Regions from separate parts of the Alteromonas sp. ABM1_013 genome, predicted to be linked through region 1. Evidence: predicted binding sites of a transcription regulator. Region 1 holds the regulator's gene; the other holds the start of a gene.

What was found. The regulator LexA, encoded in region 1, represses DNA repair genes until DNA is damaged. The targets are predictions, from matches to a motif close to TACTGTATNNNNATACAGTA.
Region 2: dinB (DNA polymerase IV) is a predicted target of LexA. The motif match lies at 7,574-7,593, and genes of this name have one in related genera.

Annotation. Positions count from the first base shown of each region.
Region 1 is NZ_JBSWXH010000004.1:492,873-508,470, reverse strand. It holds gene ACXAGK_RS14160 (sensor domain-containing diguanylate cyclase) at 1-1,947, shown strand, start outside; gene lexA (transcriptional repressor LexA) at 2,121-2,747, shown strand; gene coxB (cytochrome c oxidase subunit II) at 3,330-4,493, shown strand; gene ctaD (cytochrome c oxidase subunit I) at 4,504-6,147, shown strand; gene ACXAGK_RS14140 (cytochrome c oxidase assembly protein) at 6,299-6,886, shown strand; gene ACXAGK_RS14135 (cytochrome c oxidase subunit 3) at 6,910-7,803, shown strand; gene ACXAGK_RS14130 (DUF2909 domain-containing protein) at 7,820-8,029, opposite strand; gene ACXAGK_RS14125 (SURF1 family protein) at 8,075-8,779, shown strand; gene ACXAGK_RS14120 (hypothetical protein) at 8,772-9,311, shown strand; gene ACXAGK_RS14115 (COX15/CtaA family protein) at 9,317-10,534, shown strand; gene cyoE (heme o synthase) at 10,527-11,444, shown strand; gene ACXAGK_RS14105 (SCO family protein) at 11,441-12,085, shown strand; gene ACXAGK_RS14100 (GNAT family N-acetyltransferase) at 12,087-12,674, shown strand; gene ACXAGK_RS14095 (polysaccharide deacetylase family protein) at 12,767-13,927, opposite strand; gene ACXAGK_RS14090 (MATE family efflux transporter) at 14,049-15,395, shown strand; gene ACXAGK_RS14085 (class I SAM-dependent methyltransferase) at 15,473-15,598, opposite strand, start outside.
Region 2 is NZ_JBSWXH010000007.1:78,165-93,762, reverse strand. It holds gene rutC (pyrimidine utilization protein C) at 1-126, opposite strand, end outside; gene rutB (pyrimidine utilization protein B) at 258-992, opposite strand; gene rutA (pyrimidine utilization protein A) at 992-2,080, opposite strand; gene rutR (HTH-type transcriptional regulator RutR) at 2,390-3,061, shown strand; gene ACXAGK_RS19010 (Crp/Fnr family transcriptional regulator) at 3,158-3,829, opposite strand; gene ACXAGK_RS19005 (sterol desaturase family protein) at 3,916-4,809, shown strand; gene ACXAGK_RS19000 (VF530 family protein) at 4,915-5,133, shown strand; gene ACXAGK_RS18995 (MBL fold metallo-hydrolase) at 5,215-6,105, opposite strand; gene ACXAGK_RS18990 (DUF1653 domain-containing protein) at 6,169-6,417, opposite strand; gene dinB (DNA polymerase IV) at 6,468-7,541, opposite strand; gene ACXAGK_RS18980 (FG-GAP repeat domain-containing protein) at 7,819-11,400, opposite strand; gene nqrM ((Na+)-NQR maturation NqrM) at 11,709-11,942, opposite strand; gene ACXAGK_RS18970 (FAD:protein FMN transferase) at 11,952-12,977, opposite strand; gene nqrF (NADH:ubiquinone reductase (Na(+)-transporting) subunit F) at 13,096-14,328, opposite strand; gene nqrE (NADH:ubiquinone reductase (Na(+)-transporting) subunit E) at 14,349-14,957, opposite strand; gene ACXAGK_RS18955 (NADH:ubiquinone reductase (Na(+)-transporting) subunit D) at 14,961-15,593, opposite strand.

The sequences.
Region 1 (15,598 bases):
AATGATGAGATTATTGGTGCTGTCTGTCTTATCGATACTGTTCCTCGAGAAATTGATGCCAAATATCTTGAAGTGCTGAATAGAATTGGTGCGCTTGTTAGCCAGCATATTTCTCTTTCTAAAGAGCATGAAGCACTCAAGCGTGAGCATGGGCTAATAGAAAAGTCCCCTATTGTTCTGGCTACGTGGCGAAATACTACGTCGCTCAAACTGGTTCATATCTCAAATAATAGTGAGCGCGTTTTGGGCATATCGTCCCAAGATTTACTGAGCGGTGCAGTTGAGCTTGGCGATGTTTTAACGCAGGACGCTGAGGGCGACTTTACGTTTGCCATGCAGGCGCATATGGAGGGCGTGGAAACGCATACTTGTCGTCTTCAAATAGCCACGCCCACACGTACCATTTGGGTAAGTATGATCTCTACGGCGAGTTTCCGTGAAGACGGTATGTTGTCTTCAGTTCAGGCGTTCTTATTTGACACCAGCGACCAAAAATATGTGGAAGACAAGCTCAACAAAACAAACCAGCGCATGCGGCTGTTATTGGAAGCCTCTGAATTGGGCACATGGGATTGGAATTTGGCCGCTGACGTAAACCAAGTAAACAAGCGTTGGTGTGATATCGTCGGTATGGAATATGAGTACTATGATACCAGCTCTCGCTTTTTCAGGCAGTTAATTCACCCTGCGGACTATGTAAAAGTAGAAAAACAATTAAACGAGCACATCATTGGTAAAAGTAAGGTTTTCAATACCACGTTTCGCATGAAACATACTAACGGCGCGTGGGTTTGGGTTGAAACCTATGGAAAAACCGTCGAATCTGACGTTACGGGTAAGGCTATTCGCGTTGCTGGTATTCATCGCGACATTACGCAGAGAATGGAAAGTGAGCTTCATGAGAAAAAGAAAACCCAACTACTTCAATTTATAAATAAAACCCGTGCCTCTTATCTTCAGAACAACGATTTAACCATGGCCTGCCAAACGGTATTACCCGAGCTTATTGATATCTCGGATAGTCAGTTCGCTTTCATTGGGCAAATGAAAGGTGAAGGCGATGCATCGAAGCTGTTTATTCATGCTATTTCTGAAATAGTCTGGGACAGCAGCAGCTTTACGCAATACAACGAGTACAAAAAGCGAAACTTGTATTTCAGTAGTTTCGATAACCTTTTCGGTACCACAATTTTAACCGGTGAGGTAACGATTAGTAATGCCTCAGGAAGTCATCCAAACTCAAAAGGGGTGCCCCAAGGGCACCCCCGCATTAGTCGATTTTTAGGGCTACCGATTAAGATCAAAGATAGAGTGGTGGGCATGATTGGTTTAGCCAATAAATTCGAGCCCTACACCTTCGATGATGCTGAGTTTTTGCAACCTCTATTAGATGCATTAGCCGGTCTTTTCTATGCGGTTGAACTGGAAGAATCACGCGCGATAGCTGAAGAGAAGTTGCGTAAGCTGGCCATGACTGACTCGCTAACTGGGCTGTACAATCGACGAGCTTTTGTTGATAAATGCCATCAGCTCTCTGCACAAAGCAATAGAGTGAGCGTAGCGGTAATCGATATAGACCACTTTAAAAAGGTTAACGATACTTATGGACATGATGCAGGAGACCAAGCTCTAATTTCAGTAGCCCACCTCATCGAAGAATATTATGTGGAGCCCGATATTGTTTCACGTCTTGGTGGAGAAGAGTTTGCGATAGTAGCAATTTCAGACAACAAAAGAGACGAAGAAAGGCGATTTAACAAACTTCGAGAGGCTGTTGAAAAAACAGAAGTTAAATACAAGAAAGACACGATATTCGTGACAATAAGTATTGGTGCTGTCTTTGCTGAGGATAGCTTGAATCTTGACTTTAGTGTGTTACTTTCCAAAGCTGATAAACTGCTATATACGGCGAAAAAGAATGGCCGAAATCAAGTTATTTTAGAGTAATGAAAACTTAAGGCTGCGCGAGGTTTCACGTATTTGACAGCCTTAAGCCCCCTAGTTTTTATATACTAGGTGCTAGCCCCATGCAGCTTGCTCCATAGTTTCAAGACTTTGCGCTTGTTATTTGCTTTTAGGTGTATATACTTACAGGAACTGTATGAACAGACAGGTCTTTTATGCGCCCACTCACAGCTCGACAAACTGAAGTTTTAGAACTTATTAAAACAACCATGCAAGAAACGGGAATGCCGCCTACGCGCGCGGAAATAGCTCGTCAACTTGGTTTTCGTTCTGCCAACGCAGCAGAAGAACATTTGAAGGCATTGGCGCGTAAGGGCGTAATTGAAATTTTGCCTGGTACCTCGCGTGGTATTAAGTTAAATATCCCCCTCGAGGATACTGCACCAGAAGAAGAAGGCTTGCCTCTAATAGGGCGCGTGGCGGCTGGTGAGCCAATTTTGGCGCAAGAGCATGTAGAATCCCACTACAAGGTCGACCCTGCTTTGTTTCAGCCTCAGGCAGACTTTTTACTTCGTGTAAACGGCATGAGCATGAAGGACATCGGTATCTTGGATGGCGATCTTCTTGCTGTGCATCGCACAACTGATGTCCACAACGGTCAGGTAGTGGTCGCGCGGGTGGATGAAGACGTTACGGTGAAGCGTTTAGAGAAACGCGGTCGTGAAGTTTTACTTCATGCTGAAAACGAAGAGTTTTCGCCAATTAAGGTAGACCTTGCCAGCGAGCCTTTTGCTATTGAAGGTATTGCCGTAGGTGTTATTAGAAACGCCGACTGGATGTAAGGTTTTAGCATCTTCAATCAAAAGCGGCGTATTAGCCGCTTTTTTTATGCCTTTTAGTACCATATTTTAGTTAATTTTCTTAGGTTAGCGTTTGTTAGTATGTCTCAAAACTACGAAATCTGGCATCACCATTGTGCGAAAGATATGCGCTATTTGGCCCGAGAATGAATTGGCTAATACACATTTATTATTTGAAAGTTTGTTTGAAAAATAGGACGAGCGATGTGTTAATTGTTGATTTTATGACCAAATGAAGCTTCATCCTCATCAACACCCCGTTCAAAATGCGCGTTTGATTTTTTAAGCGCCGCGAGCACGCCCAATATCCTCTCCAACAAAATTGTAACGTAAGCCTGCCACAAGAAATGGTTAAAAATTAGCCTCTTCATTAAATTTTTAATAGAAAAGACTAGACGACACGGCATTATTGCGCAATTCTTATACAGAGATTAACAAAATAATAACAATGACTCTAAATTTGTTTTACAAGTTGAGGTGATGGGTCAATCGTTCGCAAACCATTTGGTAGGGCAGCGCGCAAAATAATCAGCGTTTTTGGTCTTGCTATTACGGAGGTGCTGAGTGAAACAACTAACGACCGTTTTTGCAAAGTGGTGTTCAATAATACCATTTTTGCTTTTCTCCCCTTTGCTTCTTGCACAAGAAGTTAGTGAAGAAGCCTCTTCGCTTAATTTGAGACGCGGTGCTACCGACATCAGTGGGCAGGTCTATGATCTGCATATGTTGATGTTCTTCATTTGTGTAGGTATCGCGGTTGTAGTTTTTGGCGTGATGTTCGCCTCAATGTATCTGCATAGAAAGTCTCGTGGCGCCAAGCCCGCTAACTTTCATGAGAACGTGAAGGTTGAAATAGCGTGGACCGTTGTACCTTTTCTTATTCTCATCTTTATGGCTGTGCCTGCGGCAAACACGCTTATTGCGATGGAAGACACGTCTGAGCCTGACATGACTGTGCTAGTAACAGGCTCACAGTGGAAGTGGCACTACAAGTACATGGACAGCGACGTAGAATTTTACTCACTGCTTGCTACTCAGCGTGAGCAAATAGAGAACAAATTTCAAAAAACCGACAATTATCTGCTTGAAGTTGACCGTCCGTTAGTTATTCCAACTGGGAAAAAAGTACGTTTTCTTATTACCTCTGACGACGTTATCCATTCGTGGTGGGTCCCGGATTTTGCTGTGAAAAAAGATGCCAACCCGGGCTTTATTAACGAGTCTTGGGCCAAAGTGAATGAGCCTGGTATTTATCGCGGACAGTGCGCAGAGCTTTGTGGAAAAGACCACGGCTATATGCCGGTTGTGGTGATTGCTAAAGAGCCAGCTGAATTTGATAAATGGATGGGTGAACAAGAAGAAATTGTTCGCAAAGCAAAAGAAGAAGAGCAGCGTCTACTTTCTATGAATATGTCTATGGATGAATTGATGAAAGAAGGCGAGCGCGTTTACAACGCTACGTGTGCAGCGTGCCACATGCCAAATGGTGAGGGTTTACCAGGTGTATTCCCAGCACTTAAAGGCAGCAAGATGGCGTTAGAGGATCAGCAAGGTCACATCGACATTGTACTTCATGGTAAGGCGGGTACAGCCATGCAAGCGTTTAGCAAAATGCTGAGCCTTAAAGAAATTGCTGCGGTAGTCACTTACGAGCGCAATGCGTGGGGCAATAACACGGGCGATATGGTGCAGGCCAAAGACGTCAATGCAGTGGCAAACGGAAACTAGGAGCAGACAAATGAGCAAAGCAACTGAAGTTATTTCGCCAGATACCTCTGCGCCTCACAGTGGTCAAGTAAATGGCGATCATCTACATGATGACCATGAACATCACGACCATATTCCTAAAGGAATAACGCGCTGGCTGTTTACCACTAACCACAAAGACATAGGCACACTGTATCTGTGGTTTGCCTTCATCATGTTTTTGGTTGGCGGCGCAATGGCCATGGTTATTCGCGCTGAATTGTTTCAGCCCGGCCTACAAATTGTAGAACCAAATTTCTTCAATCAAATGACCACTGTGCACGGGCTTATCATGGTGTTTGGTGCTGTAATGCCTGCCTTTACAGGGCTCGCAAACTGGCTCATCCCCATGATGATCGGCGCCCCAGATATGGCATTGCCGCGCATGAATAACTGGAGCTTTTGGATTTTACCTGGCGCTTTTTTAATTCTGCTTAGCTCGCTATTTATGGAAGGTGGCGGCCCTGCCTTCGGTTGGACTTTTTATGCGCCGCTCTCAACAACCTACAGTGGCGATTCGACAGCATTGTTTGTGTTCTCTGTTCACATTATGGGTATCTCATCCATTATGGGTGCGATTAACGTGATAGTGACCATCTTTAATATGCGTGCGCCAGGCATGACTTGGATGAAAATGCCGCTATTTGTATGGACGTGGCTTATTACAGCGTTCTTGCTGATTGCGGTAATGCCAGTGCTTGCTGGCGCGGTGACCATGGTATTGACAGACAAGTTTTTCGGAACCAGCTTCTTTGATGCTGCAGGTGGTGGCGACCCGGTGATGTTCCAGCATATTTTCTGGTTCTTCGGGCATCCTGAAGTCTACATTATGATCTTGCCCGCTTTCGGCATTATTTCTCAAATTGTCCCTACCTTTTCTAGAAAACAACTGTTTGGCTATGCCTCTATGGTTTACGCCACGGCGTCTATCGCACTGCTTTCTTTTGTAGTTTGGGCTCACCATATGTTTACCACGGGCATGCCGGTGTACATGGAAATGTTCTTCATGTTTGCCACCATGCTTATCTCGGTACCAACTGGGGTAAAAGTGTTTAACTGGGTAGCGACCATGTGGCGTGGTTCACTAAGCTTTGAAATGCCAATGATGTTCGCTATTGCTTTTATCGTGCTGTTTACCATTGGTGGACTATCTGGACTAATGCTGGCGATAACACCTGTGGACTTCCAGTACCACGATACCTACTTTGTTGTGGCTCACTTTCACTATGTTCTGGTAACAGGGGCGGTCTTTTCAATTATGGCGGCCGTGTATTACTGGCTGCCTAAATGGACAGGCAAAATGTACGACACTACTTTGGCTAAATGGCATTTCTGGTGTTCTTTAGTATCGGTAAATGTCTTGTTCTTCCCTATGCACTTTGTGGGTTTGGCAGGTATGCCACGCCGTATTCCTGACTATGCATTGCAGTTCGCTGATTTTAATAAATGGATAAGCTTGGGTGGTTTTGCCTTCGGTTTATCTCAGCTCATCTTTCTTGCCCTGCTTATTAAGGCGTGCAAAAAGCAAGGTGAAGCAGTATCGGCGCAAGTTTGGGACGGCGCTGAAGGGTTGGAATGGGAAATTCCATCACCTGCGCCTTACCATACGTTTGAAACTCCGCCTGTCGTCAAGTAACGATAGGTGGGATTTGTGAATTGACCATTCTTGTAAAGCGCTAAAATGCAGCGGTAAGGATGGTATTCACACATTGCAGGTGGTGAGGGAGATAAGCGGCTAAAAAAGCGTTTACCAAGCTTCACTTTTGGAGTTACTCGGAGGTTGCGTGATGTCACAGCAAAGTGCAAATAACAAAATGGTTATCAAGCTTGTTGCTATTGTCATAGGCATGTTTGGCTTTGGCTTCGCTTTGGTTCCCTTGTATGACGTATTCTGTGACGTAGCGGGAATTAATGGCAAAACCGAGAACACGGCAGCCGTTTACCAATCAGTTGAGATTGATGAATCGCGAGAAGTGACCGTAGAATTTATTACTCGCACAAATACCGGTATGCCGTGGGAGTTTCGCGCTGAAACCAAGCGTGTGAAAGTGCACCCCGGCGAGCTAAACACGGTATCGTTTTATGTGAGAAATCCTGCATCAAGTAATATCGTCGCCCAAGCCATTCCCTCTGTATCCCCTGGCACAGCAGCGCTCTATCTGAATAAAACGGAATGCTTCTGCTTCAATCAGCAGCCACTTGATGCGGGGAGTGAGGCCTATATGCCTATGCAGTTCTACGTAGACCCGCAGCTTCCTGAAGATATAACCTTTTTTACCTTGCAGTACACACTCTATGACGTCACAGCGCGAGCCAGTGACCTAACGACAACACCGAATCCCTTTATGGCTTCGACACCATCAACTGGCGAATAAGCAGAAGGGGTAAGGAGAAGAAAATGCAAACCGAAGTACAGAATCACGAATATCAAAAATACTATGTACCAGCGCAAAGCCCATGGCCCATTGTAGGGGCCGTCGCTCTATTTCTTATCGCTGTAGGTGCAGGCAACTATGTGGTGCAGGCGACCAAAGGCGAAACCGGCTATGGCGGTCATATCCTTTTAGCGGGAATAGCCGTATTGCTGATTATGCTAGTGGGCTGGTTTAAAAACCAAATTGATGAGTCTATGGCTGGGCTTTACAGCGACCAGCTGGGGCGTTCATATCGACAAGGCATGAGCTGGTTTATTTTCTCTGAAGTAATGTTTTTCGCCGCGTTTTTCGGTGCGCTTTACTACGCACGGTTTATCTCGGTTCCATGGCTTGGTGGCGCATCGAATAACGCTATGACCAATGAAGTCTTATGGCCGACTTTTGAGGCAATCTGGCCGCTGGTATCAACGCCAGGCGGCACTACCACACAAGAAATGAGTGCTGCGGGTTTACCCACAATCAACACGGTTATCTTGCTTATCTCATCAATCACACTGCACTTCGCTCATGTGGGTCTAGAGCAAAACAAACGCAAGCAGTTGACCCTAATGCTAGGCATTACCATTTTACTCGGGTGTGGGTTCCTGTTTTTACAGGTGGAAGAGTACATTCATGCTTATCGCGACTTGGGGCTTACGCTTCAGTCAGGCATTTATGGCAACACCTTCTTTATGCTTACAGGGTTTCACGGTATGCATGTGACCCTCGGTACCATCATTCTTATTGTATTATTTTTTAGAGTGTTGAAGGGGCACTTCACACCAGAAAACCACTTCGCTTTTCAGGCGGGAAGCTGGTATTGGCACTTTGTAGATGTAGTGTGGGTCATGCTCTATCTCTTCGTTTACGTGCTTTAGAAACAACACCCCAAACTCAATAAGGCCTTGGGTTTGGGGTAATTAAACCGGTACCAATAGCAATAAGAATAATAATAACAATGACGGCAGAAGTGAGCACTCGTCGACCAATATACTTACTCATTGGCCCCTTAGATGTGTCGTTTTTTATCATGATGCGCATCGCCATGAACAGATTAACAATCATGTACAGTACCAACGCAACAAGGACTATTTTTATCAACATACTCACCTCAGTTTTTATTCTCATTTTGCAGGGTGCGAGATAATCATGCTTTTTCGCACTCGCCACGTTATTCCTTGGTTACTCACAGGCTTTAGTGTGGCGATTATGTGCGGGTTAGGTTACTGGCAACTTGATCGCATGGTTCAAAAGCAACAACGTTTAGCTAGCATAGCGCAAAAGCAAAGTAATGGAACCTTGAGTTTAGAAGAGGCGCTGAACCACACAGATCCGAGAGATATCACCGTTTCTTTCAGTGGTTCCTTAGATGCAAATCACGTATTGCTTTTAGATAACCAGATTTACAATCAACGGGTAGGGTTTGACGTGATAGCGCCGGTATATACCAATGCCGGTTGGCTTTTAGTGAACTTTGGCTGGGTGCCCTCACCAGATTTAACTCGCACTTTGCCGGATATAAGTTTAACGAGCGAAATTCGCGATTTTACCGGTGTCATCAGTGTTCCGGGTAATAACCCTTTAGTTAAAGAAACCAACATGGCCTTGGCGCAAAGCCCTGCGCTTGTTCAGCACATCGAATTTCCCGAATTAAACGACGCCTTAGAGCGAAATTTTTTACCTTTTATTCTCCAGCTTACTACGCCTGACCCAGCGTTTATTCGCGAACATCAGGCCGTTGTAATGTCTCCCGAAAAGCACCTGGGTTATGCCGTTCAGTGGTTTGGTTTAGCCATTGCCGCTGCGGCCATAGGTGGTTTTGCAATTAATAAGAAAGGACGTAGTTATGAGTAATGCTGCTTCGAAAAAAACGTTAATTATCATGGTAGCTGTGTTTGTTTTGCCTGTTGTCATGGCGAAGCTTGCACTTGACAACGATTGGTTTACCAAAGGCGCTACTAATAAAGGTCAGCTGCTTGCGCCAACAATCGACATGAGTGCACTTTTGAAAGATGCAGAGCCTAAGTGGCGTTTACTTTACGTCATGCCGAATGAGTGCGATGCAGTGTGTGAAAACGCACTATTTAGCATTAACCAAGTATGGCTTGCTTTAGGTAAAGAGTCTGATCGCGCCCAAGCCGTGGTCGTTACAAGCGATTCAAGTGATCAAGTAGCGATAGCAGCCTTAGCGGACTACCCCTTTGTAGAAACCTTGCCGGTTACCACGCCAACCGCCCTCGCCTCTAGCAGTGTTTATATCGTCGATACTCAAAATAACGCCATGCTCTTTTACGAAATTAAAGACGATAGAAAAGACGCGGTGATGGAAAGCCGTAACATGCTGGCGGACATGAGAAAGCTATTAAAGCTATCACGCATAGGATAAACGCTATGAAAAAGTTAACCCTATTCAGTATATTTTTAGCTGCTGTTGTTATCATTTTAGGTGCCTATACCCGTTTGACCGATGCCGGATTAGGCTGCCCGGATTGGCCTGGGTGTTACGGAAACTTAACCGTCCCCTTAAGTGAAGAAAAGGTAGCACAGGCAAACGCCGCATACCCAGAGCGTCCGGTAGAAGCATTTAAGGCGTGGAATGAGATGATCCACCGCTACTTTGCAGGAACCTTAGGGCTATGTGTACTGGCTATTGCCATTATTGCTGTTCGGCAGCGCGACAAAGGCACGCCCGTTAAATTACCACTGTTACTGCTGGGGCTTATTATCTTCCAGGCTGCACTTGGTATGTGGACAGTGACGCTCAACCTGCTTCCCGTTGTTGTAATGGGGCATTTGTTAGGAGGCTTCTCCGTAATATCCTGCCTATTTATTCTCTATCTTCGCTTGCGCAATACCGCAGGCGGTGCACCGAAAACTAAACAAGCGCCCATAGCGTCAGCTATGCATGTTCAGGGCATTGTCGACTTACCTCAAGCTAGAGCCTTTCAGCGAAACCTCAAACTTTTCGCCTTTGTTGGACTCGGCGTACTTGTTACGCAGATTGCTCTGGGAGGGTGGACTTCGGCAAATTATGCGGCCTTAGCTTGTACGGAAATGCCGGTTTGTGAAAGCGGTTGGCAGGAACGAATTGATTTGGCAGGCGCATTCAGTGTGCCTGATGCAGACAACTATGAATTCGGTGCTCACGATTACGGCGAGCGAGTCACTATGCACATAGTGCATAGGTTCGGTGCGGTCATTACGTTTTTATACTTGCTAGCACTGGGTATCAGTGTGTTGGTAAGCCGCCATACCTCAAGTAAACAAAAATATGTGAGCGCGTTTATGTTGGTAGCCTTGTGTACGCAGGTGGCATTAGGGCTTAGCAACATTATCTTTATGCTGCCATTGGCTGTCGCTGTAATGCATAATGCAGTAGCAGCCGTGTTACTTCTTTCCCTACTCAACCTCATTTTTACCGTATTTCTGGCACTAGAAAACGATAACGTCTTTGGTACAGAAAAACGAAGAACAGACTCATTCTCAGGCTCGAAACCACTGCAGGGGGCAGGTGCATTTAGCATACATGAAGCGCCTTTGCAGGGCCCATTTAACGCGTCAACGTCTTCTCATATTCTCCCTAAAGCTCCAGGAGGTTTCCATGGCTAAATCGGTCTCTTTACATGCGCGTACTTCACGCAAGCACAATGTAGTCACGTGGCGAGATTACTATGAAATGACTAAGCCTAATGTCGTCATGTTGTTGCTGTTAACCGCGTTAGTGGGAATGTGCTTAGCTACGCCTACTTGGGTAAACGCAACTGTGCTCATCTGCGGCTTATTGGGTATTGGTATGTTGTCTGCGTCTGCTGCCGTTATTAATCACGTTGTCGACCATAAAATAGACAGCGTCATGGCACGTACGTTTAATCGGCCTGTCGCGAAAGGCAAAGTCAGTATAAACAACGCGCTGTGGTTTGCCGGTATCTTAGGTGTGGTAGGGTTCGTGGTGTTGGCCTTATTTGTAAATATGTTAACCGCGTGGTTAACCCTAGCAAGTTTAGTGGGCTACGCGTTTATCTACACTATGTACTTAAAGCGAGCGACACCGCAAAATATCGTGATTGGCGGTTTAGCTGGGGCAGCTCCACCACTTTTAGGTTGGACTGCGGTTACCGGGGAAATACATGCCCATGCATTACTTTTGGTACTGATTATTTTTACTTGGACCCCTCCCCACTTTTGGGCCCTCGCCATCCATAGAGAAAAAGACTATGCCAAAGCGAAGGTGCCTATGCTGCCAGTCACACATGGTGTTTCATTTACGAAAACTTCAGTATTGTTATATACAGTGTTGCTAGGACTTGTGTGCCTGCTTCCCTACCTTACAGGTATGAGTGACCTCATTTATTTAATTGGCTCAAGCATGCTTAACATTGGATTTTTATATTATGCTTTAAAGCTAAAATTTGATGCACAGCCTCAAACAGCAATGAAAACTTTTAGGTTCTCTATTATTCATCTCATGGTATTGTTTGTAGTATTACTCTTAGATCACTACATTCCATTGAGTTTATGAACCAACGAACTATTGTCGGCCTTGTAGCATTTTTAGCGTTGTGTGCGGGCATTGTCGGGGCGCTTTATATCGCGCCTCCAAGTGTTGAAAGTCAGCCTGAATACTTTCAAACCTACCCTGAGCCAAGAGCATTATCACCTTTCACACTAACGTCACATGAAGGTGACGTATTCGATAATTCCTCGCTCAAAGGCCAATGGAGCTTAGTATTTGTGGGCTATACATTTTGCCCAGATATTTGCCCCACGACCATGGCCGAGTTAAACGAAATATACCCTGAACTAAAGGCATTAAATACTGTCGAACCAATTCGAGTTGTATTTGTATCCGTTGATCCGAATCGCGATTCAATAGAAAGACTTTCAGAGTATGTGAGCTATTTTAATGAGGAGTTCATCGCCGTTACCGGAGAGCACAAAGCGCTATTCCCGTTCGTACGTAATTTAGGGATGATGTATGCTATTGCTGAAAGTACCGATAACCCCAACTATTTAGTTGATCACAGTGCATCTGTTGTACTTGTCGACCCTGATGCTAGGGTGATAGGAAGATTCAAACCAAAAAGAGAGCCAGGAAAGCTATCGATAAGTGATTCTCAGCAAATATTGGCAGATATGCCGATAATTACCTCGAAGCAGTAGTATGGAAATAGAAATTAGGCAAGGTGTGGCATCTGATGCCGCGCAAACTACGCCGCTCATATTGAACGCGGCGCAGTCATTATTAACGTCTATTTTTGGACATAATAAGAATAAAACAGCCGATGGCTACCTTGCTCATGCTTGGGAACTAGGCGGCGGTCAGTATGGCTTCAACAATCATTGGGTGGCATGCAGTGGTGACGAAGTGCTAGGTGTGGTAACTGCTTGGCATAGCAAACTGGGTGCCGCATTTGATAGAGCAACCCTAGACAGCATTACGTCATACTTTACGCTTGATGAAGCTATGACAGTACTCATGCGTAACCAAACAGTAGCGGTAAACCTTACGCCCCCCACCAATACTGAACTAATGATTGGACACCTTTCCGTTGAAGAAAGCGCCCGACGAACCGGGGTGGGCTCTATGCTGATGGATGCTATGCAGGTGCGAGCGGAAAAACTCAAGAAACGTAAGCTTGTGCTCGATGTTGAAGTATCGAACGTGTCGGCTATCCGTTTTTATCAACACCATGACTTTGTGGAAGAGTCTATTAATAAAGGCTTTATCCGCTTTGCTCGTCCAGTTTAGGTAAACGTTTCCTTATGTAAGCGCGAGTTCATTGACGCGAACTCGCGCGAGCCCCACATCAGGCTAATTCCAAGTCAAAATTTTTAATTTACTTAGTCAGGATAATTGCCACTTTTATCTGCTACAAAGAAAGGCGTTGAGTACCAATAATACCGTCCAGCTTGAGTATTGGATGGTGCTGTACAGTTCACCCGTGAACGTCCCACGGGAAGTGTTTCCGAAAGACTAAACCTAAGCACATTACCTTCAACATTTGTCTTTATAGGGTCGCCGGCGAAAAAGCAATTTACTTGGGTAAGGCGCACATCATCACTGTCTATGGTTAAGCTTATCGGCGATGATAGCTTTCGCGTTGTCATACGAGGGTTTTCATGTGAACTGTGCGTTACTGGCATAGCAAGGCTATTAAGCTTGGTCTTGAGCGTTGCCAAATTTGCGTAAGGACCTGCCGCTGGAAACCGTGGAAGGGCTTGCATGTCGCTAGATGGGCCTACAGCCCCAGAGTGCTGTCCAAATCCAACATAACCTTCAGTTTTGAGCTTATTAGCAAGCGCGGTGTTGTACTCGCCAAACGGGTACGCTAAATATTTAAGGTTAATATCCAGCTTATCTTCTATTTTCTTTTCAGCACTTTCTACGTTTTCCCACACTTTTTTCAGCCATGCGCGCTCACCCATCGCTTGCTCACCGTTTAGCATATGAAGGTGATCTAGCGTATGGTTGGCAAAAGTAACGCCGTTGTTGTGCATGGCAATTACTTGCTCCCACGTTAGCTGCTTCGGGCCTACGCCAATTTCATCGGGATTGATAAACACTGTGTATGGAAAGCCAAGGTCAGCCAGAATAGGATGAGCATTGTGTAAGATATTCGCGTAACCATCGTCAAACGTTATAGCCACTGCTTTTTCGGGCAGTGTTTTATTGTGTTGTATTGCTTCAACAACGTCCTTTAGCGAAACAACAGTGTGGTGTTTGTCCAAGTATTCCATGTGCGATCTAAAGGCTTCAGGAGAAATACTAGTGCTGGCCGGTGTTGAAGACGACACATGGTGGTAAAGCAAAATGGCCGCGTTAGGCGTGGCACTCGTACTAGAATCTGAAGCGAAGCTAGGCGAGGCCAGCAACATATTGAAGAGCCCCAACAACGTTAAAGAAAAGATCTTCAAACGCGAGCGAATCATCATTCTATTTTGAATTACATTGTTGGTTTTCATATCATCATCCACTGAGTGCCTGAACAAATTCAATAGCATGGTAAACTTCAAAATTACGCAAATTGGCCAATATTATATTTGGTCACGCAGGTAAGTTTTTACTTATGCTGTTGCCTAGGTTGATAGTATATAGCGAAATTAACCCCTACTGAGATCATTTATGCCCCGTTCCCAAGTAACTCAGCGCTCTTTTTTTGACGACCATTCCCGTCTGTTGGCGTTAGCGCTTCCCATGATCTTAGCAAATATTACCACGCCCCTATTGGGCTTGGTTGATACCGCAGTTTTGGGGCATATGTCTTTACCTGCAATGCTTGCGGGAGCATCGGTAGGCGCACTAATTCTAACGCAAATATACTGGGTGTGCGGATTTCTTCGCATGTCTTCAACGGGCTTAAGTGCACAAGCTAAAGGTTCGCCGAATAACACGTTAGAGTCAGCAAAAGTGTTGTGGCAAACGGTGGCTGTTGCCTTGGTATTGGGGGCATCGGTACTTGCTCTTCAATCTCCCATTTTGTCTATAGGCTTAGCTCTGACTCAGCCAAACAGTGACGTCGCCCTTCACCTTCAACACTATTTCTCGACGCGGGTATGGGGTGCGCCAGCGGCTATGCTGAACTTGGCATTGGTTGGATGGCTTGTCGGGCAGCAAAAAACGCGCAGCGTCATGGCTATTCAAATAGTGGGAAATTTATTAAATGCGGCACTCGATGTGGCGTTTGTGTTCGGTCTTGGTTTGTCCGTGGCTGGCGTAGCGCTGGCCAGTGTTATCGCTGAATACACCATGGCTATAATGGCGTTCGCCGTGGCGCTTAAGTGCGTTGGCGGTGTAGCCGTAAGTACATCGTGGTTCAACCGTGCTGCTCGGAAAGTACTGATGAAGCTTAACGGTGACATGCTATTACGAAACCTGGCACTGCAAGGCTGCCTAGCGTTCCTCACTATTCAAGGGGCCCGTTACGGTGAAACGTCGGCGGCCGTCAATGCTATACTCATGCAGTTTTTTGTTCTAATTGCATTGGGGCTTGATGGTATTGCGTATGGCGTGGAAGCGCTGGTCGGTGAAGCCAAAGGGGCGTCTGACAGCAGCGAAGTGAAACGACGCACCTACCAAGGGTTAGTCTGGTCGAGTATTTTTGCTCTTATTTATAGCTTGATATTTTTCGCTGGCGGTGAGGCTATTATTACGTTACTTACGGAGCATAGTGACATTGTAGATGCTGCGCTACCTTATCTTGGCCTAATGGTATTACTTCCTTTATTAGCGCATTGGTGTTTTTTGTACGACGGCGTGTTTGTTGGTCTCACTCGAGCCAGCGCCATGAGAAATACCATGATAATAAGTGCTTTAGGTGTATATTTCCCTGTTTGGTATCTCACGCAAGACCAAGGTAATGTTAGCCTGTGGTACGCCCTACTCGGCTTTTTACTCGCTCGCGGCGTGACACTGGCGTGGAGTTTTTATCGTTTAGATAAACGCGGTGAACTAGCTACATCGCAAAGTTAGCGTTTTTGGAGCGTATCGTTGACCTTATTTAGGGAGAGCGCGCCTAGCACGCTGCGTTTCTAAGTCTTCTTAGTGCATTATCCCGTTTTATTTTTGCTACTGAGTTTTTTGCGCGGCTTTTTTTGCACAATGATAATAGTGTGTAGCTCAGGGTGCTGATCAAACTCAACGTGGCGAACAAATCCGCCCGCTTCGATCAATAT
Region 2 (15,598 bases), on a different contig from region 1:
CACATCATTGTTTTCATCAAACGGCAAAGTGCCTGACACATAGAGAATATTGTCAGCCATGGAGCCCGGAACAAAAGGGGCTATTGGCGTTGACGTACCCGCTGGAATAATGGCTTTCTTCGGCATGTTCTTATCCTTTTCATTGCGCTTTCTATGCATTGCTGCCTGGCGCCTATAAATGGTTTATTTCAAATCGTGTAAACTGATTTATCGCGTTGTTTTTGTCTGTGTAGCTATTTGAAGCTAAGAAGAAACGCCTAACTCGCCTCTTCAAACACTTCACAGAACTGCGCGGTGGTAGACACCCACCCGAAAAACGTCTGAATGTTGAAAAGTGAGGCCTCGTGAATATCTGGCGGGCCAGCTTGATATGCCGCATCAGCCAGCACAACACCAAAATATTCCAGGTGAAAGCCATCGCGCAGCGTAGATTCAACACACACATTAGTTGCAATGCCTGTAAACACTAAGTTGCGAATACCATGTGCGCGCAGCATGCTGTCTAAATTAGTATTGTAAAAACCGCTGTAACGGGTTTTCGGAATAACGATGTCGCCATCCTGAGGCTTTAGGGCATCGACAAGCGCGTAATCCCATGTCCCCTTGGCAAGCAAACAGCCCTTTAGCTCTGGTTGTTTACGCATGGTTTTAAGGGCATTAGATTTGTACCAATTCGGCGAACCTGGGCCGCCCGCCTCTTTATAGTCGGCATCCCATCCATTTTGTAAAAACACCACCGGCATACCAGCTGCCCGTGCGGTTTCCAGTACCTTAACGGTATTCTCAATGACTGGTGCCGTGGTGGAAACGTCAAAACCCGCTTTGTCTAAGTAACCATTTTTACTGGCATAAGCATTTTGCAAATCCACCACAATTACGGCAGTTTCCGCAGGGTTTAACGTTAACGGTTCAGGCTTAGCTGGTAGTACGGGCTGCCCTGTTTGGCGCGCTTGAAAGCACCCTGACACTTCAAATATTTCACCGGCTGACATTAGGCGGCTCCCGATGTACTAAGCAAGTGCTGGCGTGATTTCATTAGCGGCTGAATTTTAGTGCCAAAATCGTCCATGCCTTTAAGGAAGTCATCAAAGGTCAGCAACACACCTTCACAGCCTGGCACTGTGGCTATTTCATCAAGCATAGAAGCGACTGATTCATAAGAGCCAACAAGGGTACCCATATTCAGGTTTACCGCTGAGGTTGGATTGGTCATGTCGCGAATGTTGGTGTCTTTGCCTGACTTTTTGTCTGCCGCGCCTTGCGTTGCCATCCAATCTAACGCTGACTGATCTTTACCGTCTTTATAGCTTTCCCATTTAGCCATCGCTGCTTCGTCGGTTTCATCAGCAATGATCATGATAAGTACCGCGGAGCCAACGCTGCGACCTTGCTTTTCAGCGGCTTCGGTCAAGCGCGCAGCGGTAGGCGCAAATGCGGTAGGTGTATTCACACCTTTACCAAAACAGAAGTTATAGTCGGCGTGACGGGCCGAGAAATCCATGCCCGCGGCACTTTGCCCAGCACAAATAAGCGGTATTTTACGCTGTGGTTTAGGTAGCATGCGGCAGTCATCCATTTGGAAATGCTCGCCTTTAAAATCACTTTTCCCTGTTTCCCAAAGCTCTTTCACAACTTTGATGTATTCATCTAAATATTCGTAGCGGTTACCGAAAAATTCATCGCCCGGCCACATGCCCATTTGCGAATATTCAGGGCGTTGCCAGCCAGTAACCAGGTTGACCCCAAAACGTCCGTTAGAAATAGAATCGATAGTACTTGCCATGCGAGCCATGATCGCTGGTGGCAAGACCAACGTTGCAGCTGTGGCATACAGTTGTATTTTTGAAGTAACAGCGGCAAGACCAGCCATCAAGGTAAACGACTCTAAGTTGTAGTCCCAAAACTCTGTTTCACCGCCAAAACCGCGCAACTTGATCATAGAGAGCGCGAAGTCCATATCGTACTTTTCTGCCTTCATTACAATCTCTTTGTTGAGATCGAACGATGGTTTGAACTGAGGCGAATTTTTAGAAATTAACCAGCCGTTGTTACCAATCGGAATAAATACACCTATATCCATGTTGTTCCCTCTGCTTGTCTGCGTTTTAAGCGGTTTACCCCGCTTTTTTTAAGGTTGCCGAATTCAAAACATTGAAGTGGCGGTATACATAGTGAACAGCACAAAGCAGGCCAATTTATTAAACACTTAAATTTCAATAACTTAAATATCTTTAACTTTGAAATTAGACCTATTGGTTCAATTTGGAACATCCAGTCCAGTGCAACTGAACTTAATTGGTGCATATTTGTGCAAATGGGTTTATAGGTTAGAAAACTGCGCGTAAACTATGCGCCAGATTGCAGAAATCCGGTTAAGAAGAATTGAGTAGTGAGTAAATCTGAAGACCAATTAAATACAAAAACAGCAAGAGCATTTAGCCCTACTACCCAGAAACGAAGAGAAAAGGCGCTTCAAGAAAAGCGTAACCGCATTATGGATGCTGCCCTTTCTCTGTTTTCAAAAAACGGTGTAAGCGGCACAACCGTAGAACAAGTATCGGAATTAGCGAATGTATCAAAGAGTAATTTACTGTATTACTTTAAAAGCAAAGATGGCCTTTACTTATCGGTAATCACTCACCTATTAGATGTATGGCTAACGCCGCTACAAAGCTTTTCTGCAGAACAGGAACCCATAGCCACCTTGAGTGAATACATAAAAGTAAAACTTGAAATGTCCCGGGACAATCCGGCCGAATCTAAACTTTTTTGTATGGAAGTGGTACAGGGTGCTCCTCTTCTAATACAGGAATTAGAAACGCCGCTAAAGGCCTTACTCGATGCAAAAAGCGCTGTCATTAACGAGTGGATAAAAGCGGGTAAGTTAAAACCTGTTGACCCCATACACCTAATTTTTAGCATTTGGGCTATTACGCAGCACTACGCAGATTTCAGCGTGCAAATTAAAGCGGTCACCGGCAAAGATTTAAGCGAGCCCAACTTCTTTGATAGCACGCTTAGTAACATTCAGCACATTATTTTAGACGGGCTAAAGCCTTGATAAAAACCTAATCAACCGGGGGAACACTTAATGTGTTTTGTTCAGATAACACCTGCAGTAGGTCGTTATAATTTTTGAGTGAGTACTAAAAGCCCCCTACAAAGGTAATATAGACGAACTGTCTTTTAGAAAATTCTTAAGGCGCTCAACATTGGTGATAGCTATTCCTCCATATCGTTTCTCTATAAGTTGCAAGTCATACAACTTAGTTAGCGACTTATGTGCGGTAAGTACTGTTACTCCCAACCTCTCTGCATAATCGCTTTGCCGCAGGGGTATAACGTCACTTTGTGTCGTCAAATATGACTGGTAAATCAACTTAGCCAACTGAACATAAGTGGGTAAACGTCGAATATCATCTAGCCTTTCTAGCGCCGCGTGAAGCTTTATTGCGAGTGATCGAGAAATAAAGTCAGAGATTACAGGATGCTGGTTTATAAGAGAACGAAAAGCAGGTTCAGGGACCTGTAGTATCTTACATTGCGTTAGCGCTTGTGCGTGGTGGGTTCTGGCAAGTGAAGCATATAGCGTAAATTCTCCAAACGTATCTCCGCGTTGCAGTATGGTGGTAATTTGATAACTGCCGTCTAGTCCATAATTACCTATTTTAACTTCTCCAGACATAACAATAGACAACCCTTTGTTTTTGCTTCCTCTATCGTGAATAGTCGAGGTCGCTGCATAGGTTTTTACCTTTCCAAAGGGTATACAAATATCGAGATAATCATCAGGCATAACCGTCTGCTGTATACCGTGAATGTAAGACATGCTCATTAAATCTATATAAGTATATATTCTGCAATGTTAACGCAATGTAAATTCACACTCAACAATCGTGTGTGGGAGTAATTACTATGAGCTATCAATGGGCAATTTTGGCCGTTTTTGTTACGTTTGCTTTGCTGGAAGCCAAGAGCGGTAAGCTATTTAAAAAAGCTACGGAAGTCAGCGATGATGGAAAAGTAGAGCTTATCGGTACGTTACTATTATTTACCGTAACACAACCTCTGGTTCTCTTTTGCTCTGCCGCAATAATGGGGTTAGCATTCCCCCAATTTCAGGGAGTACTTGCAGATTCCTCTATTCTCTTGCACTTAGCGCTGCTTTTAATATTTGATGACATGATGCAATACTGGTGGCACAGGCTTTCACACTCAACCCGGTTTCTCTACAACTTACATAGAGCCCACCATAACGCTAAATACATGAGTGTTCGTATTATCTACAGAAACAACTTCTTCTATTACTTATTTATGCCGTCATTATGGTTTTCTGGCGCGCTAATCTATATGGGATTGGGCTGGACCTACGCCTTTTATTTAGTGGTTAAGCTTACTGTGATAACTGGCGCTCATGCAGAGTGGAAGTGGGACAAAGTACTGTACAGTATACCTTGGTTACACCCTATTGCTTGGGTGGTTGAGCGCACCATATCAACGCCTTCTACACATAGTGCGCATCATGGATTAAAAGCAGATGACGGCGTGACCAATTACAAAGGTAATTACGGCAACCTATTGTTCTTTTGGGATGTATTATTTGGTACCGCTAAGATAACAAGGCAATATCCTGCGCAATACGGTATTGAGGGTATGTTTTACGCCGACTGGAAAGAACAACTAATTTGGCCGCTGTACAAAACCCCGAGAAAGCCAAAGCAGTTAAAGACTGAGTCTTCCAATAAGGGATTACCTGTGCTTAATTCAGAGCAACTAACAAAGCAACAGGCAGCGAAGACTAGCGCTTAGTATGGCATCAAAAAGTTATGGGGTCAGAGTGATGACTCTGACCCCATAACCTTGTAAGTTCGTGATAAACTTATAACTCAAACTAAGACAGAGCAGCTCCAACATATGAACCAACAACCCAATAACCCGCTTCACGGCTTAACGCTAGAGAAAATCGTAACGCAGCTTCATGAGCGCTACGGCTGGGACGGATTGTACTACCGCATAAAGGTGAACTGCTTTAATAACGACCCTTCAATTAAGTCGTCGCTTAAATTTCTTAGAAAGACCCAGTGGGCGCGAGATAAAGTAGAGCAGCTCTATATTCAAACGTTTAGTGATTAGTCACTGATAAAGTGCGTTTTACAATGCACCATATTTTATTGGGGGTCAGAGTCCTGACTCTGACCCCACTGTTATTTTTTGCTAGGCGTCTTTGTAGAGTGTAGCTATCCACTTCTCTTCATTGATGAAATTCCAGCTCCAGTCGGCCCACTTTTCATCTAGGCCCATCGCTTTTACTTCATCAAGGGTTTTGCCGTCTTGCTTGAGTTTCTTAACGTAGTCAAAGGTTTCGCTGATCATAGCTAAAAATGCGGTGTATTCTTGCTTGTTGCTGATTTCGCCGTGGCCCGGAATGATAATGGTCTCGTCATCTATTTTCGCTAGCAACTGCTCTACCGATTCCATGTAGCCTTCTACATTGCCACCTGCACCTTGGTCAATGTAGGGAAAACGACCATTGAAGAATAAGTCGCCCGTATGCATGACGTTGGGTTGCTCAAACCACACTACGCTATCGCCATCAGTGTGACCTACCGCTAAATGCATTACATGTAAGGTCTCACCATTAAAGTAAATTTTAATGCCATCTTCATAGGTAATGGTTGGCAGGGCTTCCGGTTTTATCTTTTCGTCGTTAGCTAGCCGAACGCGCACATTTTCATGAGCGAGAATGGTGGCACCTTTGTGACTGTGAAAAAATGCATTAGAGCCTGTGTGGTCGCCGTGATAATGAGTGTTTATCACATATTTAGGCTTGTCACTGCCTAACTCACCAAGCTGTGCTGCTATTTTTTCAGCTAGAGGCGCAAATTGATCGTCAATGATCAGTACCCCGTCTTCCCCAGCTGATACGCCAATATTTCCACCTGCGCCTGTAAGCATGTGCACAGAGCCTTTTATCGCGGTTGCCTTTACTTCGACATCGGCGAACCTGTCTTGTGCATTTGCGGGATTAACCGATGAATAAATTAAAGGACTAGCAGCTAAGAACGCAGCTACAATGTGGGTGCTAAAACGAGGGGCAGTTTTCATTATTATTTCCTTGTAAGAAGCCTGTTTAAATAAGACCTCTTACACTATGACCTAATTTCACAATTAGATCATTTTTTCGTCATTAGGGATATCACCCACATAAGCAAAACGAGGAAGTGTCTCTCCGTCTTTTTCCACTGACTCTAAAAACATATCGAGAGGGCGAACCCATAACGCCTTTTCGCCATAACACGGCCGATATACCACTAATTTACTTTCGTCTTCTGAGTGGGTGGCTACTTCGTAAACATCGTATAAATTGCCTTTATAATGCTTGTAACGGCCGGGGGTTTTAAGTTGTATTGAATCCATTGTGACCTTCAAGGTAAGTGTTGCGTCAAAGAATAAGGCGCTAGTGTTAATTAAATTGGCTCAAAAGGCAAAACCAGCTGTTGTGTTGATTGGTCGGCGGCGAGGCCTATATGCACGCCTACAAGACGGATGCCACGCCCTGTTGCGCGTTCAAAAGCTTCCTGCATTAATGTACGAAAATAAGCTTCATCAAGCGTAGCGCAACGATGTTCAACCGTGGTCAGCTGAAAGTCGTTAAACTTAAGCTTTACGCCTTGTGTGCGAATACGCACAGGCTTGCCCGTCCGCTTCTTATGGTTTTCCATTCGCTCCTGAAGCTTTTCAAACAAATGGGGCAAGAAGTCGATGCATTGCTCGATAGTGTGTATATCTTCGCTTAGCGTGCGCTCTACGCCTATAGACTTGCGCTCTCGAGATACTGACAACTCGCGCTCATCGATGCCATGAGCCCGTTCCCATAGCACACTACCGAATTTGCCCAGCTCTTTTTGAATGCGTTCGAAAGGATACTGGCGAACATCGTTACACGTATTCAGCCCCATGCGCTGAAGCTTTTGCATGGTAACTTTGCCTACGCCTGGAATTTTCTTTAGCGGCATTTCGCGTACAAACTCATCAAGTTTATCGGGCGTGATCACGCAAATACCGTCAGGCTTGTTTTCATCGCTGGCTACTTTTGCCACGAATTTGCAGGGCGCGACACCTGCTGAAGCGGTAAGACCTAACTCGCTTTCAATACGAGCACGTATTTCTTCAGCTATTAATGTAGCGCTGCCACCACAAAACTCACTGTTAGTAACATCCAGATAGGCTTCATCTAACGATAGGGGTTCAATAAGGTCGGTATAGTCTGCAAAAATTTTACGTATTTTTTGCGACTCAGCGGCATACACCTCCATGCGCCCTTTTACTAGCGTGAGATTGGGACATAATTTTAGGGCATACGCTGTTGCCATAGCCGAGCGCACACCAAATTTGCGGGCGGGATAATTACAGGTAGAGATAACACCGCGACGGTCGGCACTGCCGCCAATAGCAATGGGAATATCGCGCAAGGCTGGGTTATCGCGCATTTCTACTGCGGCGTAAAAACAATCCATGTCAACGTGGATAATTTTTCGCATTACCTGCCTTTGTTCTTAACGTGCTCACACGAAACTGTATAAAAAGACAGTATATTATCAATAGCGTTTAATTACACTACCTCGTTTTGATAATTAACGAGATTGATTGGTCCTCACTCTTTTGCATGAATGGCTTAAGTTAAAACGCGTGTTTTTTTACAGAACGTTTCCAGAATAAAAGTACTAAACAAAAAGCGGCGACACACCAACATTGATGTGTCGCCGCTCAATTATGTAAACGCCAAAACAAGTATCAAAATTGCCCCAGCAGTTTTACTTAATTCACTCTGCCTAACCAATACATTACCCGAGATGTTGCCATCATCACTTCTAGGCTTCCCTCAGCAGACTTTCTCGCGTGTAGAGAGTGGCTGCGGGCCGGACCAATCAACGCAGGGCTTTTCCAAATACTGATGCCTTCAACCGTCATTTCGCTGAGTTCAGAAGCACCGTAGTAACTCCAATCATTGTCATGCGCCGTTGTCACAAGAAGTGTCTGTTCAGTAGCGGTTGCTGGATTGGCTACCATGTCTACAATAACCTTATTTATCGAAACTTCCGATGTCTTGGTCAAACTGGTGTCAGCTACATCATACATAACTAGAGATTGGTTCTGATTATAACAGGCCAGTTCAGCGGCAGCGTCACTATCAGCATTAATAAAGGTAAGGCGCGCGCAAGAAATATCGGCGCTTGCTTGAATAGAGAAACCTGATGTTGTTGGTTTGAGTAATTGCGTTATGTCGTCGCCTTGAGAAAGCGCCACGTACACATTGCCATTGATCGCGGCAATATCAAAATCACGGAAATATTGAGGCATGGTGTAAGTGGCCAACATAACTTGATTATTCACGTCGACCGCTTTTAATGTGCGACCATCAACATACACTGCATCATCGAAACCATCGTTATTGAAGTCGAATGCCTTGATAACTGAAACATCATTTGAATAATCGCCTGTAATCTCATATTGAATAGAGAAATCATTTAATCGCATTGCAGCGAATGCGCCATCATAGGTTTCTGCACTAGGTAGGAATAAATCACCAGCACCGTCATTGTTGTAATCGGTAGTTACAGCAACACTAGAGTTATCCCAGTTAGAAGAAATCTCTTCACTAGTAATGTAATTCCCTGTGTTCTCCATTAGTAAGACCTTAGAGCCGTCATAACCACTACCCGTGCTTGGCACGAAGAAAACAGCACGTTCGTCACCAGGGTACAAATCTGCCCACCCAGCCGCACTAAAGCTATCTAGTTGATGTGTGGTTGCCGACGTTTTTATTGTTGCAGAAGTGGCTGTGACATCTGCCGTTACGAGTAAATTTTCACCAGAATGTGTAGTACCGGTGCCCCATAACAGTTCGTTAAGGCCATCATTGTCGGCATCGCCAAGGGTCAGCGAGGTCGAACCATGATCAACCATATCAACGCTAAATACTGAAGTGAGCGTGTTACTAGACAGCTTCATGGCGTGGACATTGCCCCATTGGCAGTCCCCTACAAGCAATACAGGATCACTATCGTCAGTCAGTTTTCCTGCGCTAATGTCGCAAGTATTAAAATTCTCAACACTCGTAATTTGAGACTTGTCTTGTGCTGAGTACACATAGATGTAAGACCAACTGTCAGCGCCTACAATTTCATCAATACCGTCGCCATTTATATCGGCAACGGCAATGTGATGACTACCAAATCCTGAGTTCAGAAACCACTGGTTTTCACCAGAATCAAGGTCATAGACCAAACCAGAATTAGTAACCAGCTCTAACTGAGTGTCGGAATCTACATTACCCAGAGCAATTTCATAGGTATCTTCGGCGGTAAACGTAAATAAAGGTGTTTCGGGCGAACTAAGGTCTACCACCACAATATCACTGGCTTCGCCGTAATCACGTGGTGAGTATAGGTAGGCCAATTCATCGTCACCATCATTATCTATGTCACCGAGAACGGCACTATGTATGTAGTTGTCGGTAGTTAAAAGCGTTGTTGCCGTTTCGTCAATGTCGGTAACAACGGATACGCCGTGTTCAGATATCACTAGAATATCGGGGTAATCGTCGTTATCAAAATCGGTACTGAGGACTTGTTTTACTGTTCCACCTTGCTCGATTTTATAGGGGTACATCCAAGTTTGGTTGTAGATGCCGTTTTGATAAGACAGTAAAAATACGCGATTTGCAGAATCGGTGGAGAGAACTTCATTGTCACCGTCGTGGTCGAAATCACCCACTACCATTGAATTGTTCAGTTTAGGCACTTCAATACCCGAGCGAGCTAACTCTTGAACGTCATTATTAGTCACTGAGACATCAGTTTTGACTACTTCGGCACCTTCTTCACCCGTTGAAAAACCAAATTCGTAAAGTTGGGTTTTAAACAACTGATTACTCGGCGCTTGCCAAGAAATCAATCCATCTTCGTTAATGGTAGCGCCTGAAGGCGCTGACACTAAGGTCGGAACCCCTTGATTGTCGCCAAGATCAGGGTCAGACACAATTGCACTAAATTCGATATATTCGCCAGGAGACACCGATTCAGGTAAGTTTTCGAACGCTACTTGTGCCGGTGCATCCGCCAGAGTGATTGAAGTGCGATCTGACTCTACAGTGTTAGCGCTATCAGAGACGACCATAGACACTTCTACTACATCGTTAAATACAGCGCGGTAGGCTGGAAAGGTATCTCCAGTAACGTCTTCTACTAAAACACCGTTGAGATACCAGCGGAAACTGACAGATAAATCTTCGTAATCTGTATCGCTATCATTATAATAACCAGGGCTAACAGTAATGGGTGTCGTCGTGTCCACGTTGTCCCAGGTATAAAAATCAGGTGCATAGACTGTGGGTGGCATGGACATGTCAGCAATAGCGACAAGTGATCTGTCTGCAAGGTTACCACTAATTAAATCATGGCCATCAATTATAAATGTACCTAGGTCGTAGGTACCGTCGTTATCTGTATCTTCTAAATAACGAATAGTGCTTTGTTCGAAAAGTAAGGTTGCAGTTTTATCACCCGCTACTACTACTTCGCCATCGTACATGTATGGCCATAAATACTCAGGGGCCTCTGCTTCGACAGCTAGTTTACCTTTAGAGCCAACATAGAAGTCTAATTCAGCATGGTTAAGGCTTTCATTGGGTGAATAGGATATGTCGTAATTCCCCGTTAATTTATATTGCTCTGCGCCTATAGTGAACGCGACATGTTGACTGGTATCTACGTAATAGCTACTGTTAGTTTCGTTGAAGCCCTCATCGATTGAGACGACGCCAGACAAAGTATAGGGTACACCTTCGATAGTCCATGTCAGACTGTCGAAATACATACTGTATTTCGCAGCGCTATCTGACACGCTTTCAATGGCAATAGCCGTCGACCCAGAAATAGCAACGCCATTGCTATACAACCAACAATTTTGGTAATTCATGGCGATGGTACCTGTCAAGGTATCGGATACTTTGCCGTCATAAGCAACACTACCACCTTGATCACAGGCATACGTGTTTTTAATCGTTCCGCCGTTCACATCATCAGAAAAGTCCTGTTCTGCCAGTTCTGGGACTGTCATAACTGAATCATTAAACAATAAATTGAACGCTTCTTGGACCAGCTCTATGTCCACTTCCGCATTGACTGTTTCGCCTTGGTATTGGGCGTTTGCAATTGCCTTTGCTGCAGTGTTGAGGCGCGATGGAGTGTAGTCTTTAGCGTTTTTGATGATTGATGATGAAGAAACCGGAGTGGAGCCTCCGTTATCCGACACATCAGAGTCCGAACCTCCGCCTCCACATGCGGCTAGGGATAACGCGATTATACTGAAGGTCCCGAGGCGTACACTGCGTGTCATAACTCTTCCTTGATGTTTTATTGTTTATATTAGAATTTTATGAGATGTAAATTTAACCTAAATACAAATGTGGAGCAACGAAATATGGGTAGAGCTAACAAAGTGCTAAAATATTAACGCCTGTTCATGGCTTGTTCGTAAAGATAACGCTCCCTTTAAGTGGTGTCGCCCATGAAGCATCCCCGACAAGTTACATTAGGTTAGCTGTGCAGATTCGACGTAAAATCTCCATCTATCAGATACAAAAAAGCGCTGTCGATGAGTATCAAACAGCGCTTTTATAACTTAAGCCAACGAGAGATTAAGCATTACAAAATTTGGTTTTGCTTCCACTCGTTTAATTTTTTCTGGCGGGCTTCTTCTTTTTCCATACGTGACTTTTTACGATCGCACGGTTCTGGACAGTCACAGGCTTTTTCGATACCTAGTGCTCCTAAGCCGCCACAGCTTCCAGAGATTGATTTTTTCTGAAATAGGTAGCCAACGGCCATAGCCAGTACCATTGTTAGAAAGAAACCAAAAGCAAGAATGAATGTAGACATTGCTACCCCCTAATTATGAACTGTTACCAGTTTATCAAATTCTGGCGATGCATACTCTTCAAATCCGTCATCTGTGCGACGAATGAGGAATACAGCAAGTTGTTCTTGCTCAGCAACCGCTATTGCTTGTTCCCATCCCATCACATTAAATGCAGTAGCTAAACCATCTGACGTCATAGATGAGGGGTGAACAACGGTTACAGAAACCAAGTTGTGTGAGATAGGTTTGCCCGTTGTAGGGTCGATTAGGTGCGAATAACGAACGCCGTCTTCTTCGTAATAATTGCGATAGTCACCCGATGTAGCAACCGCGTTTTCACCTATTGAGACAACTTTTTGAACAGCGCGTTCCGTAGTAACTGGCTTCTCAATGGCAATCAGCCACTCACTGCCGTCGCCGCGTTCGCCTTTCACACGCATTTCACCACCTATTTCTACAAGGTAGTTTTCAATGTTGTGCTTTTCAAGGATCTCCGCCACTTCATCAACGCCAAAACCTTTTGCAATAGTCGATAGGTCGACGTACAACATTGGATGGCTTTTCTTTAAGCCTGTTGGTGTAGTTGATAGTTTCTTATAGCCCACATATTCACGGATATCGTCGATGTCTGCCTGACTTGGCACTTTCTCAGGGCGCTTAGTGGGGCCAAACCCCCATAGGTTAACCAGTGGACCAACGGTCACATCAAGTACACCGCCACTTAGGTTAGCAAGGCGCAAAGCCTCGTTTATCACAGTTAACGTGTCTGGCGACACTGCAAAATTATCGGTGTAACGATATTGATTAAACCTTGATAGTTCTGACGTTGGGTCGTAGGTAGACATCATCTTATTAACGTCAACAAGGCGAGCATCTATTTCAGCTTGTAAGCCTTCTACTGGCGTTTCAGCTACAAGGTATTTCACATTGTAGGTTGTTCCCATAGTCTGCCCTTGAAGGTGCACTACAGGCGTTTTTTCGTCGCTGCAGCTTGCTAGTGCAAGAATACCAATAGCAACAAAAGCGAGAAAAATTCGAATACCAAAACGAATCACATTGTTGTCCTTACTTACATGTAAAAAGCTGTAAAGCTTCTATGTACGTTATTGCGTTAAGCTTAAACAAAAAAGGGGCTTTCGCCCCTTTTTTTAAATTGCTTGTTAGCTTGGTAGCTTAGCCACCGAAGTCATCTAGCATGATGTTCTCGTCCTCAACACCTAAATCTTTAAGCATGTTGATTACGGCCGCGTTCATCATAGGTGGTCCACACATGTAGAACTCACAGTCTTCTGGTGCAGGGTGATCTTTCAAGTAGTTCTCTAGAAGTACTTGGTGAATGAACCCTGTGTAACCTTCCCAGTTGTCCTCTGGTTGAGGATCAGAAAGTGCTACGTGCCACTCGAAGTTATCGTTTTCTGCTGCTAGCTCGTCGAAGTCTTCTGTATAGAACATTTCACGAAGTGAACGTGCACCGTACCAGAAGCTCATCTTACGCTTAGACTTAAGGCGACGAAGCTGATCGAAGATGTGTGAACGCATTGGGGCCATACCAGCACCACCACCTACGAATACCATTTCGTTTTCAGTTTCTTTCGCAAAGAATTCACCGAACGGCCCAGAGATAGTCGCTTTGTCACCTTCTTTCAGGCTCCAAATGTACGATGACATTTTACCCGCAGGCAGGCTTAGGTTATTAGGTGGCGGCGTAGCGATACGCACGTTCAACATAATAATGCCTTCTTCTTCTGGGTAGTTCGCCATTGAGTACGCACGAATCGTTTCTTCGTCTACTTTAGACTCGATGTCGAAGAAGCCAAAACGCTCCCAGTCACCGCGATATTCTTCAGGAATATCGAACTCTTTGTACTTAACGTGGTGCGCTGGCGCTTCAATCTGAATATAACCACCTGCACGGAAAGGTACGCTTTCACCGTTAGGAATTTTAAGCTTAAGTTCTTTGATGAAAGTTGCTTTGTTATCGTTAGAGATAACTTCACAATCCCATTTCTTAACACCAAATACCGACTCTTCCAGCTCAATTTCCATGTCTTGCTTAATAGCAACCTGACATGAAAGACGGCAGCCTTCGCGTGCTTCACCTTTAGTGATGTGGTCTAGTTCAGTTGGAAGAATTTCACCACCACCTGAGTGTACGTCTACACGACACTGACCACATGAGCCACCGCCACCACACGCAGAAGATACGAAGTAACCTGCGTCAGCTAGTGCACCAAGAAGCTTGCCACCCGGTGCAGTTTTGATTGCTTTGTCTGGGTCACCGTTGATAGTGATAGTAACATCACCGCTTGGTACCAATTTAGACTTGGCAAACATGATAATAAATACCAGCGCTAGAACGATGGCAATGAACATGCCTACGCCTAGATATATTTCTACATTATTCATTTATATGCTCCCGAGCTTTCTTACAGCTGAATACCAGTGAATGACTGGAAGCCTAGTGCCATTAGACCCGCGATCATAAATACAGAACCTAGACCACGAACACCATCTGGCATATCAGCATACTTAAGCTTTTCACGTACTGCCGCAAGCAACACAATTGCAATTGCCCAACCAATACCACTTCCTACGCCGTAAACAACACTTTCGGTCAGGTTATATTCACGCTGTACTGCGAACGCTACACCACCGAAGATTGCACAGTTAACGGTAATAAGCGGAAGGAAGATACCTAGTGCGTTATAAAGCGCAGGGAAGAACTTATCTAAGCTCATCTCTAGAATCTGTACCAACGCTGCGATAACACCGATAAACGTTAGGAAGTTAAGGAAGCTTAAGTCAGCTTCAGGGAAACCTGCCCATGCTAATGCGCCTGGAGCAAGAATGTTTACATAAATAATTTGGTTAACCGGAACCGAGATACCTAGTACCACGATAACAGCAACACCAAGACCCATAGCAGTTTTTACTTTCTTAGATACCGCAAGGAAGGTACACATACCTAAGAAAAGTGATAACGCCATGTTCTCAACGAAAATTGAGCGAACAAATAACGACAAATAATGTTCCATGACTTACTCCTTAGGCTCTACTTGCTCAGGACGGATGGTACGGATAACCCAAATCATACCGCCGATTAAGAAGAATGAGCTGAATGGTAGGATTAACAAACCGTTACCCTGATACCAGCCACCGTTTTGAACCAGTGGAAGGATTTCGAAACCTAAAATAGTACCGAAACCAAATAGCTCTTTAATTGTACCAATTACAACTAGAATGAAAGAGTAACCCAAGCCGTTACCAATACCATCAAGGAAGCTCATCAGAGGTGGGCTCTTCATGGCGTAAGCTTCAGCACGACCCATTACGATACAGTTAGTAATAATAAGACCAACGAATACCGACAGCTGCTTCGATATTTCATACGAATACGCTTTCAGAATTTGGTCAACAACGATTACCAACGACGCAATAATGGTCATCTGGATAATAATTCGAACGCTAGATGGGATCTGGTTACGAATTAGTGAAATAAACAAGTTTGAGAACGCTACAACGCTTGTAAGCGCTAGCGACATTACCAATGCTGTTTCCAGCTTAGTGGTAATTGCCAGTGCTGAACAGATACCCAATACCTGTAGGGCGATCGGGTTATTGTCCAGGATTGGCCCAAAGAGGGCCTTTTTCATTTCTTTAGTATCTGCCATGAGAC